2 regions of the Clostridium sp. DL-VIII genome follow, and region 1 is predicted to be linked to the other one. Evidence: riboswitches for the same ligand, from Rfam matches in the RefSeq annotation. Region 1 holds a riboswitch; the other holds the start of a gene.
What was found. A riboswitch is a leader RNA that binds a small molecule or an ion and turns the genes downstream of it on or off. The one in region 1 is predicted to bind ZMP and ZTP.

Region 2: another riboswitch for ZMP and ZTP. It lies ahead of pflB (formate C-acetyltransferase); the one in region 1 lies ahead of CDLVIII_RS22440 (phosphoribosylaminoimidazolecarboxamide formyltransferase).

What each region holds. Positions count from the first base shown of each region.
Region 1 covers NZ_CM001240.1:4,856,801-4,863,190, reverse strand. The annotation lists gene fabV (enoyl-ACP reductase FabV) at 145-1,335, shown strand; gene CDLVIII_RS22450 (aminopeptidase) at 1,521-2,747, shown strand; gene CDLVIII_RS22445 (HTH domain-containing protein) at 3,049-3,645, shown strand; ZMP/ZTP riboswitch at 3,772-3,851, shown strand; gene CDLVIII_RS22440 (phosphoribosylaminoimidazolecarboxamide formyltransferase) at 3,947-5,119, shown strand; gene aguB (N-carbamoylputrescine amidase) at 5,297-6,172, opposite strand; gene CDLVIII_RS22430 (agmatine deiminase family protein) at 6,199-6,390, opposite strand, start outside.
Region 2 covers NZ_CM001240.1:1,730,993-1,737,382, reverse strand. The annotation lists gene pflA (pyruvate formate-lyase-activating protein) at 146-853, opposite strand; gene pflB (formate C-acetyltransferase) at 1,176-3,404, opposite strand; ZMP/ZTP riboswitch at 3,468-3,567, opposite strand; gene surE (5'/3'-nucleotidase SurE) at 3,880-4,641, opposite strand; gene pyrE (orotate phosphoribosyltransferase) at 4,691-5,365, opposite strand; gene CDLVIII_RS07915 (dihydroorotate dehydrogenase) at 5,393-6,289, opposite strand; gene CDLVIII_RS07910 (dihydroorotate dehydrogenase electron transfer subunit) at 6,308-6,390, opposite strand, start outside.

The sequences.
Region 1 (6,390 bases):
CAATATAATAGTAAATTGATAATTTATTATTTATGAAATAAAAATGGTTAAAAGGAAAAGCTAGTATATAGATCTATCATATGAAATTAACAGGAAAGTTTAGATTATTAATTAAAATAAAATTATGGGTAAGGAAGTGAGAGGATGATAATAAATCCTAAATTTAGAGGTTTCGTTTGTACAACAGCACATCCAGAAGGATGTGCTAAAAATGTTTTGAGGGCAGTAAATTATGTGAAAGAAGCTAAGCCAATTAAAGGTCCGAAAAACGTACTTGTTATTGGTGCATCGACGGGATATGGTCTGGCTTCAAGAATTGTATCAACTTTTGGTGCTGGTGCAAGTACTATTGGTGTTGTTTTTGAAAAGTCTGCATCTGAAAGTAGGACAGCTACAGCTGGCTGGTATAATACAGCATCATTTGAGGAGCAGGCTGGTGAAAATGGGTATTATTCTGCGACTATTAATGGAGATGCATTTTCAAAAGAGATAAAGGAAGAAACTATTAAACTAATAAAAAAAGATTTGGGAAAAGTAGATCTTGTAATATATAGTATTGCTTCAGCTAAAAGAATACATCCAGTAACAGGAGAGGTCTTCTCGTCAGTACTGAAACCAATTGGAAAAACATTTAAAGAAAAGACTGTAAACTTTCATAGTTATCAGGTATCAGATATGGAAATTAATCCAGCAGATGAAGATGAGGTAAGAGAAACCGTTGCCGTTATGGGTGGAGAAGACTGGAAGATGTGGATTGATTCATTAATAGCTGCAGATGTTCTTGCAGAGGGAGCAATTACAACAGCATATTCATATATTGGGCCTGAAATCACATATCCTGTTTATAGGAATGGTTCTATAGGAAAGGCAAAGAAAGATTTAGAGAAGACTGCTGAAATAATAAATAAGGACCTCGAGAAGATTAATGGAAAAGCCGTAATATCTGTTAATAAGGCTTTAGTGACTCAATCGAGTCTGGCACTTCCTGTAGTTCCTTTATATATATCTATATTATCTAAGGTTATGAAGGAAAAGGGTATTGATGAAGGCTGCATAGAGCAGATATATAGGTTATTTTCAGAAGAATTATATAAGAGTAATTTCTCACTTGATGATGAAGGTAGAATAAGAATGGATGATTTGGAATTAAGAAGTGATGTTCAAAAAGAAGTTTTTGAGCTATGGAAAAAGATTAATACTGATAATATTACCAAGTTAAGTGATATAGAGGAATTTAGAAATGAATTCTTTAAATTGTTTGGTTTTGGGCATTCTGATATAGATTATGATAATGAAGTTGATCAACATGTTAAAATAGCGAGTGTAGAAATGTAATAATATTAATAATTTTTTTATTTACTGGAAAAAATAAAAAAGTAAATTAAATTTTACGATTATAGTTGATTAGGCAAGCATACTGGTCTGTTATTTTTTTGATTGTGCATAAATGCCATAATTTTCTGGAAGTTGTGGTATAATAGCGCTATAGATTAAAATATGAAAGCCTAGGAGGAGACGGAATGGATATAAAGATTTTAGAAAAATATGCAGAACTCGTAGTTAAAACAGGAATAAATTTGCAGGAAAAACAGCAATTATTTATAACTTCACCAATTGAATGTGCGGATTTTGCTAGAATCATGGCAGAAAAAGCTTATGAAGCAGGGGCTATAAATGTAATAGTAAGATATAATGATGAAAAACTTTCTTTAATAAAATTTAATAAAGCTTCAATGGAAAGCTTTGAAAAGGAACCTATTCACCTTGCACTTGAAAGAGAGCAGCTTATAAAAGAGAAAACCGGATTTATCAGTATAGCTGCTGAAGATCCAGAACTTTTAAGTGGTATAGATCCTAATAAAATATCACTTCAAGCTAAGACAAACAGCACAGCTATGAAAAAAGCCAGTGCTGCAATGATGAGTAATGAAGTTTCATGGTGTGTTGTTTCAGTACCTACAAAAGGATGGGCTAAAAAGGTATTTCCAAATGTGCCAGAGGAAGAAGCAGTGGAAAAGCTTTGGCAGTCAATATTCAGCATAGTGAGAGCTGATAAAGAATCACCAGTTGCTGCTTGGGAAGAACATATATCAAAATTAGATCATAGAAGAAACTATTTAAATGAGAAAAGTTTCAAGTATCTTCACTATAAATCAGAAGGAACTGATTTAGTTGTGGAGCTTCCAGAAGGTCATGAGTGGTTAGCTGGAGCAGAAAATACTAAAGATGGAGTTAGATTTGTAGCTAATATGCCAACAGAAGAAGTATTTACTCTTCCAAAGAGAGATGGTGTAAATGGCTATGTAACTAGTAAAAAACCTTTAAATTATGGCGGAAACTTGATAGATAATTTTAAGCTTACTTTTAAAGATGGTAAAATTGTTGATTTTACAGCAGAAAAGGGTGAAGAAATATTAAAAGGACTTTTAGATACTGATGAAGGTGCAAGATATTTAGGAGAAGTTGCTTTAGTTGGCTATAACTCACCTATATCAAACTCAGGACTAATATTCTATAATACATTATTTGATGAAAATGCATCTTGCCACTTTGCTTTTGGTAAGGCATACCCAAGCTGCTTAAAAGGCAGTGATAATATGTCAGAAAAAGAACTTCTAGAAAAGGGAGTTAATGATTCGTTGACTCATATAGATTTCATGGTAGGTTCAGAGGAGCTTGAAATAATCGGAGAAACTGCGAGTGGTGAAAAAGTTCAAGTATTTAAAAATGGAGATTGGGTAATATAGAGTTCTAACTTTTAACATAGATTTAAATGGAAGCTTACCGAAATTACATACATTTTTGTTTCACAGGACTTATGAAATTTTCGCTGATAGGTTCTAAATGGGAGCATGTACACATTTTTGCATGATCCTAAAGCAAAGTTTATGACAAGCAATAAATGGAACAAGCTCCCATTAAGAACCTTAGAACAGCTAAATTTCAAATGCCTACTACACAAAAATGTATGTGATTTCTGATGAAGGTGTGCATATAAGTTTACTTAAGTAAATGTATATATTTATTTGGTTTGAAGAGGAATATATAATGATTAATAAAGATAGTACAAAGAATGAAGAAGTAGAAATTAAATGTCATGTGGGAAAAAGCAATGAAGAGATGTTAGACTTTTTAATTAAAGAATATAAAATGAATGTTAAATCTCTTTCAAAGGTTTTGGGAGTAGAGACATGGTTTTTGAATAACTTTAATGAAAATAAGAATAAAATATCTGTGGAGGATAGAGGAAAGTTTAGTAGTACACTAGCTGTATTATATTATATTTCTGAAATTACGCCTGATGAAAGGAATCGAGGAGTAATAGATAGCTTAGTGTCAGAATATAATATAGAACTTGATACAATTGCACGGATGGCAGATGTGAAAAAAGATGAATTAATAAATTTTATGAACGGCGGTATTTCAATTTCTGATGCTTCAAAATATAAGATTACAACTGTAAGCATGTTTTTACATTTTATATTTAAGCCTAGTATTGATAAATGGAGTTTAACAATAAAAGCAATAAAAGCCGGATTGGATAATGAAACAATAAATAAGCTTGTTGATGTAACATATGAAGAACTGGAAGGAATGAGGAAACTCTGCAATGGGAAATTTGCTCGAGATACAAATGAGGTTTAATATTATCTGCAGCTTAATAAAAAATATAAACAGCTAAAAAGTAGTGACTTAGTTATTTACTAATCTTTTAAAATTAAAATTACTTTACAGATTGACAAATTCGTTAAAAAATAGTATTTAATATATATAGAGTTATACGACTGACGGAAGTGGGATAAACCACATGAAGTATAACAATTTAAAAGCCGACCGTCTGGGCAAAAGCCTGGATAGTGGGCTTTTTTGTTGTATTAATGAGGAGTGAAAGTCTGAAAAAATGATTTCAAAATGTTTGATATCTTAAGAAAGGAATGATTATATAATGAAAGAATTGATTTTAAAGTATGGATGTAATCAAAATCAAAAGCCAGCTAGAATTTTTACTCAGGATGAAAATCTACCAATAAAAATATTAAATGGGACTCCAGGATATATAAATTTATTAGATGCATTTAATAGCTGGCAGCTTGTAAAAGAATTAAAAGAAGCTACAGGCTTAGCTGCAGCTGCATCTTTTAAGCATGTTAGCCCGGCAGGAGCTGCAGTAGCTATTCCCCTAACTGAAATTTTAAAGAAAGCATATTTTGTAGAGGAGGAGGAATTATCAGATATTTCAACAGCATATATAAGAGCAAGAGGCGCAGATAGAATGTCTTCATATGGAGATTTTGTAGCTTTGTCAGATGAGTGCAATGAGCAGACAGCAAAATTTTTATCACGAGAGGTATCTGATGGAATAATAGCACCAGCTTATTCTGATAAAGCGCTTAAAATATTGAAAAGTAAGCGTAAAGGTAAGTATTTAATAATACAAATGGATATCAATTATGTTCCGAAGGAAATTGAAACAAGAGAAATCTATGGAGTAACCTTTGAACAAAAGAGAAATGATGTAAAAATAAGTCAAGATATATTTAATAATTTGCCTACTAAAAATAAAATTGTACCTGACGATGCTAAAAGGGACTTGATTGTAGCTCTAATTACACTTAAGTATACACAATCAAATTCTGTATGTTATGCAAAAGATGGACAGGCTATTGGAATTGGTGCAGGTCAGCAATCAAGAATTCACTGTACTAGATTGGCTGGAAATAAAGCTGATGCGTGGTTTTTGAGACAAAATCCAAAGGTTATAAAACTTCCTTTTAAAAAAGAAATAAAAAGAGCAGATAGAGATAATGCAATAGATGTTTATATTTCAGATGATTATATGAATCTATTATGTGATGGGGGTTGGGAAGATATATTTTCTGAAAAGCCAGAACCATTAAGCAAAGAAGAAAGGATAATATGGCTTGAAAAATTATCAGAGGTATCTTTAGGTTCAGATGCATTTTTCCCTTTTGGAGATAACATAGAACGTGCTAGAAAAAGTGGCGTTTCTTATATAGCTCAGCCAGGTGGATCTATAAGAGATGATAATGTAATTGAAATCTGCGACAAATATAATATAGCTATGGCATTTACAGGAATAAGACTTTTCCATCATTAATTTAATAAAGTAGAGAAATAAAATATTATGTTCCAGAGAATAGAAAGAAGTACATTATTTTAGATTAAAGATAGTTTTTTAAAGATCAGATAACATTTATTATTAATATTAAAAAAGTTCCGCTAAGCATATCCAGTTAATATTGTCTTAGCAGAACTTTTAATTTTAAGTTTAAATCTAAATTATTAAGTCTCCATCATAAGAGGTAATAATTTTATATAAGTCAGGACGTCTATCTCTGAATATTCCCCATTCAATACGTTGTGTTTCAAGCTCATCTAAATCAAATTCAGCAACCAATACTGTTTCTTCGCTGCGATTAGCTTCAATAACTTTATTACCTTGTGGTCCTGCAATAAAGGATGAACCATAGAAGGTGATTTTAGAGTCTTCATCCTCTTCTACGCCAACACGGTTTGAGGCGATTACAGGAATTAAATTAGCGGCTGCATGACCAAGCATACAAGCCTGCCAGTGATCTTTTGAATCAATTGATCCATCTTGAGGTTCAGAACCAATAGCAGTAGGATAGAATATCATTTCAGCACCCATAAGAGTCATGCATCTAGCTGCTTCTGGATACCATTGATCCCAGCATATACCTACGCCAATTTTACCATAGCGTGTTTTCCATACTTTAAAACCAGTGTCTCCTGGATTAAAGTAAAATTTTTCTTCATAGCCAGGGCCATCAGGAATATGGCTTTTTCTGTAGGTACCAAGTACTTCACCATCAGCATCGATTATTGCAATGGCATTATATCTTGCATAATTTTTCTTCTCATAAAAACTGATAGGAAGAACAACTTTAAGTTCTTTGGCAATTTTCTTAAAGTGATTAATAGCTTTATTTTGTTCTACTTCTGTAGCGTAGATATAATAATCTGATTTTTCTTTTTGACAAAAATATGGAGTTTCAAATAATTCTTGAAGCAAAATTATTTGAGCACCTTTATCGGCTGCTTCTCTTACAAATTTTTCAGCTTTAGAAATATTTTCATCGATGTTTGAAGAACAGCTCATTTGGGTAGCTGCAACTTTAACTTTTCTCATGTGTATCACCTCATCTTATTATTTTATTATTTAGAAGCTGGCATCTGCTGAGTAGTACAATGTATATTCCCACCTTCTTTAATAACAGCTATTCCATCTACCGTTCTGATTTTTCTATCAGGGAAGGTTTCACTTAGCACTTTTGCAGCAGCTTTATCAGCTTCTTTAGCATTACCGCCAAATACAGGTAAAATAATACCGTCATTTACAAAGTAGAA
Region 2 (6,390 bases), 3.1 Mb from region 1:
TTAACTATAGTTATAATCTATACTAGAGTCTAATAAGGCACAATCAAATAAATAACAAGTCCATTTGCCTTGGACCTGTTATTTATTTTCATGCACCTAAAAAAGACTATAAGAACTCAGATCAGCGTTCCTATAGTCTATTTTTTTATTTGAATATATCTTTTTGATATTTCTTTGTTAGTTCCTTATCCATAGCTTTTATACCTTCTAAAGGATATTTTATTCCAAGGCCTTCGTATTTATTTACTCCTAACATATGATACGGCAAAAGTTCAACTTTTTCAACATTAGGTATTGTATCTATAAATTCCTTAAGGCTTCTTAGATGCGTTTCTTCATCCGTTAATCCTGGAACTACAACATGTCTTATCCACATCTTAGTATTGTTTCTTTTCATTGCCTCTAGAAAATTTAATGATTCATCTATCTCCATAAGTGTAATGTTTTTATAACCTTCTCTTGTATAATGTTTTATATCAAACAATACTAGATCTGTATATTTTAATATTTCATCATAATTTCCAAATCCATATCCTGCTGTATCAATACATGTATGAATTCCTTTAATTTTACATAGCTTCAAAACTTCTAAAAGGAATTCAGGCTGCCTTAAAGGCTCTCCACCAGAGAATGTTACTCCTCCACCACTGCTTGCAAAATAAGTTTTAAATCTCTCAATTTTTTTAACTAATTCTTCAGGTGTATATTCTTCCCCACCACTACAAGCCCAGGTATCAGGATTATGGCAAAATTTACATCTTAATGCACAGCCTTGAAAGAATACTACAACCCTGATCCCAGGTCCATCTACAAGGCCCATTGTTTCTATTGAATGAATGTTTCCTCTTACCATTTAAATCCCACCTTTCATATATTTAATAAAACAAAAACCATACCTTATGGATAAGCTTCAATACGTGATACGTTGCGAATGACAAGTTTATGACATCCAACTTAATCATTTTACAGTTTAACCCTTTGAGGTATCCTGTGGATAATTAACAATTAGGAACTTAAGTCCTTAGCTAAATTAAAAGTTATTAGTTATACATTAAAAGATAAAATTAGGTATGAAAAGCCTGCTGGCTTTTCTAAAAAACTATAATTTCAGAAATCCCCCCCAAAGGGGGTTTCATCCTTAACTCTTAACTACTAACTCTTAACTTATAACTGAGCTAAATGCTTTCATGGAAGGTTCTGCTTATAACTTCAAGTTGTTGTTCTTTTGATAGCCTGCTGAAGTTAACTGCATATCCTGAAACTCTTATTGTAAGTGTTGGATATTTATCTGGATTTTCCATTGCATCAATAAGTGTTTGTCTGTTAAGAACATTAACATTCAAATGATGTGCTCCTTGAACAAAATATCCATCTAATATTGCAACTAAATTATTGATCTTTTGATCTTCATCTTTTCCAAGAGCATCTGGCACAATTGAGAATGTATTAGAAACTCCATCTTGGCAGATTTCATTATATGGTATCTTAGCTACTGAGTTTAGTGATGCTAACGCTCCATTTATATCTCTTCCATGCATTGGATTTGCTCCTGGTGCAAGTGGCTCACCCTTCTTTCTTCCATCTGGAGTTGTTCCTGTCTTCTTTCCATACATTACATTTGATGTAATTGTTAATGCTGATAGTGTATGTTTAGCATTTCTGTATAATGGATGCTTTTTAAGCTCGCCTGAGAATTTAGTTACTAATTCCACTCCTAAATCATCTGCTCTATCATCATCGTTTCCGTATTTAGGGAAATCGCCTTCTACTTCAAAGTCTACTGCTATTCCCTCTTCATTTCTGATTGGCTTAACCTTAGCATACTTAACTGCAGATAATGAATCTATAGCTACTGAAAGCCCAGCTATACCAAAAGCCATCAATCTTTCTACCATAGTATCATGTAAAGCCATTTGTCCTGCTTCATATGCATATTTGTCATGCATAAAGTGGATTATATTCATAGTATCCACATAAGTTTTTGCAACATACTCTAAAACCTTAAAATAATTTGCTTTAACTTTATTAAAATCAAGAATTTCATCAGTTATTCTTTCTATATCTGGTACTACCTTTATTCCTTTTAATTCATCTACTCCACCATTAATAGCATATAAAAGTGATTTAGCAACATTTGCTCTAGCTCCAAAGAACTGCATTTGCTTTCCAACCTTCATTGCTGATACACAGCAGGCTATAGCATAATCATCACCATACACTGGTCTCATAACCTCATCATTTTCATATTGAATAGAATCTGTCTTTATTGAAATTTCTGCACAATATTTCTTGAAACTTTCTGGCAATCTATCTGACCATAAAACTGTAAGGTTAGGTTCTGCTGATGTTCCAAGGTTAATTAATGTATGCAAATATCTAAACGAATTTTTAGTTACAAGAGGTTTACCATTTATGCCTACGCCACCAATTGATTCAGTTACCCATGTTGGGTCTCCTCCAAATAATTCGTTGTATTCTGGAGTTCTTAAATGTCTAACTAGTCTCAATTTAATTATTAATTGATCAACTATTTCCTGAGCTTCTTTTTCTGTTATTAATCCTGATTCTAAATCTCTTTCGATATAGATATCTAAAAATGTTGAAGTTCTTCCAAATGAAGTTGCTGCTCCATTATTTTCTTTAATTCCTGCTAAATACCCAAAATATAAATATTGAGCCGCTTCCTTAGCATTTGATGCTGGTTTAGATATATCAATTCCATATTTTGATGCCATTGATTTAATTTCACTTAAGGCTCTAATCTGCATAGATACCTCTTCTCTTTTTCTTACCAATTCATCCAGCATATCTCCATTAAGGTTATCTAAATCCTTTTTCTTTTCTTCTATTAAATAATCTATTCCATAAAGAGGTACTCTTCTGTAATCTCCTATTATTCTTCCTCTTCCATAAGCATCTGGAAGTCCTGTTAAAAGTCCTGCACTTCTTGCAGCTCTTATTTCTTTTGTATATGCATCAAAAACCCCTTCATTATGAGTCTTTCTATATCTTGAAAAATGTTTTTCAATATCTGGATCAAGCTCATATCCATATTCTTTTAATGAACTTTGAACCATTCTCATTCCACCAAATGGATTTACTATTCTCTTAAGAGGTGCATCTGTTTGAAGTCCAACTATAACTTCATTATCTTTATCTATATATCCTGCTTCATAGTTATCAATTCCTGACACTCTATCTGTAGCAACATCAATAATTCCCCTTTTAACTTCTTCAACTATTAAAGCATAAGCTTTCTCCCATACTTTACTTGTCTTTTCTGTTTTTCCTTCTAGAAAGCTAGAATCGCCTTCATACAATCTATAATTCTTTTGTATAAAATTTCTTACGTCAATTCCTTCTTGCCAAGTTCCTTCTTTAAATCCTTCCCATTGTTTAACCATTTTACATCCTCCCCATATTACTTTATATAATATTTTTCTACATGAAAAAGCCGACAATCCAGGCTTTCTCGCCCAGACGGTCGGCTTATTTTGGCATATAAAACAATATACCTCAGTCATACTTCATGTGGTAACTCCACTTCCGTCAGTCATATGACTACTATCTAATATAAGGATAATACTAACCCTTATATTTTGTCAACCGGAATAAATTACCACTCTGAATAAGCCGCCGCCTCATCAGTCAATTTTTAATTTATTAATTCATACCATTATTGTATACATTAATTTTCTCTTTGTCAATGATAATATTTATCATTTAGAAATCATTTTCACTTTTGCCGCAATTATGCTAATACTAAATAACATACATTAATTTTTATATAAACGTAAAAGTGATGATCAAAATCTAACATTTTGACCATCACTTTGTGCATTCTAGAACTATTAAATCTATTAATTTAATCATCGCAGTTTATTTTTCAAAAACGTCTTTAACCTCATCTAACAATTTAAAACTTGTAAAATCAAAATGAAGCGGCGTTAAAGTAACATATCCTTGTGATAAATAATATAAATCTGTTTCATCCTTTTCAATATCATTTCTAGTTCCTTTAATTTTATACGCTTTATCTTCAGCATTACTTTCTAAGAGGACATACTCATTTTTGTATGTTGTTTTCCCGATCTTGCAAACTTTAATTCCTTTTATATCTCCATTGCTTAAACTAGGTACATTGACATTTAAAACAATATCACTTTTAAAATATTTCTCTTTTGCTATATCTAGTACTTTCATAAGCCAAAATATAGCCTTTGAATAATCTTCTTCCCTATTCTCTTTTGATAAATCCATAGATACTGCAATTGATGGAATACTATAAATTGCTCCTTCTATAGCAGCTGAAACTGTACCTGAATATAAAATATCAATGCCTGCATTTAAGCCATAATTTACTCCTGATATTACTAAATCTATATCATCTTTTAAAAAAGCTATTCCTACTTGTGTACAATCAGCAGGTGTACCCGCTACACTATATGCTTTACAGTTTAATCCCTCAATAACTTCTTCTCTTATTTTTATAGGATGATGCAGAGATATAGAATGGCTTGAAGCACTTTTCTGTTCTCTAGGTGCAACGATTGTAATATTATGCGCCTTAGAAACTTCTTTTGCCAAAGAAATTATTCCAGGAGCATTAATTCCATCGTCATTTGTAATTAAAATATTCATAAGCCCTCCTAAAACTCTAAGTTTATGTGATAGCTAAAATGTAACACTTTTATTTTGCACCATATTGTTTATAGTATTCATCTATTCTTCCTTTAACTTCATCAGTTATAAGAATAGTTCCATTAATTTCTTTGTTATATAAATATTCTATTACTTCAGCCATTGTTACTATGGCACAAGTTTTAAATCCAAATTTTTCTCTAATTTCTACAAGTGCAGATTTTTCTCCCTGGCCTCTTTCCATCCTATCCACTGATATTATAAGTCCTTTAACATTAACATCTCCTGCACTTTTTAAGATAGGCATAGTTTCATAAATTGAAGTTCCCGCTGTTGTAACATCTTCAACTATCAACACCTTATCTCCATCATTCAATTTACTTCCTAAAAGAATTCCCTTGTCTCCGTGATCCTTTATTTCTTTTCTATTTGAACAATATCTAACATCAATATCAAACGAATCTGAAAGTGCTATAGCTGTAGTAACACTTAATGGAATTCCTTTATAAGCAGGTCCAAATAGTACATCATAATCGTCCTCAAAATTCTCTTTTATAGCCTCTGCATAAAATTCACCAAGCTTTTTTAATTGTTTTCCTGTTTGATAATTACCTGTATTAACAAAGAAAGGCGTCTTTCTTCCGCTCTTAGTAACAAAATCTCCAAATGTTAATACTCCGCATTCAATCATAAAATCAATAAATTCTCTCTTATATTCCTTCATCAAAACATCCTCCACTCATTAAATTGGTTAAATTATTCCTACAATTTCATTTATATCTTTAATCCCTTGTTCTTTTAAGAAAGCTTCCATTTCTTCAATTATTTCTTTTCCTGCCATAGGATTCACAAAGTTAATTGTTCCTATCTGCACTGCACTTGCTCCTGCCATCATAAATTCAATAGCATCTTTACCATTAGATATCCCCCCAAGTCCTATCACTGGAATATCTACTGCTTTTGATACTTCATAAACCATTCTAAGTGCAATTGGCTTTACTGCTGGCCCGGATAAACCTGCTGTTATATTATTAAATACTGGCTTTCTTTTATATACATCAATTGCCATTCCCTTTAATGTATTTATAAGCGAAATGGAATCTGCACCCGCTTCCTGACATTTTAAGGCCATATCAACTATATCTTCTGCATTTGGTGATAATTTAACCATCAATGGTTTCTTAACTATTGACTTGATTTCTTTAACAACCCCATATGCTACATCTGATTTTATTCCAAAGGCCATTCCTCCGTGCTTTACGTTTGGGCAGGATATATTGAGTTCAATCATATCCACATCTGTTTCATTAATTTTAGTTACAGCTTCAATATAATCCTCTAAACAGCCTCCGCCAATATTAGCTATAACATTAGTCCCAAGCTTTTTCATACTTAGAAGTTCATTATGTATAAATGCATCTATTCCTGGATTTTGAAGTCCAACTGAATTCATCATTCCTGATGGAGTTTCAAATACTCTAATTCCCTCATTGCCTTGTTTTGGATTTATTGTTAGACCCTTTGAAGATATTCCACCTAAAATTCCTACGTCATAAAAATCATTAAATTCTTCACCAAAACCAAAAGTTCCTGATGCAGCAATTACAGGATTTTTAAATTCTACTCCGTTAATATTTACCTTCAACAATTTAATTCCTCCTGCCTATTATAATTCTACATAGTATCCATCGAAAACTGGGCCATCTTTACAAGTTCTCTTATGTCCATCTTTTGTCTTGCACGTACATA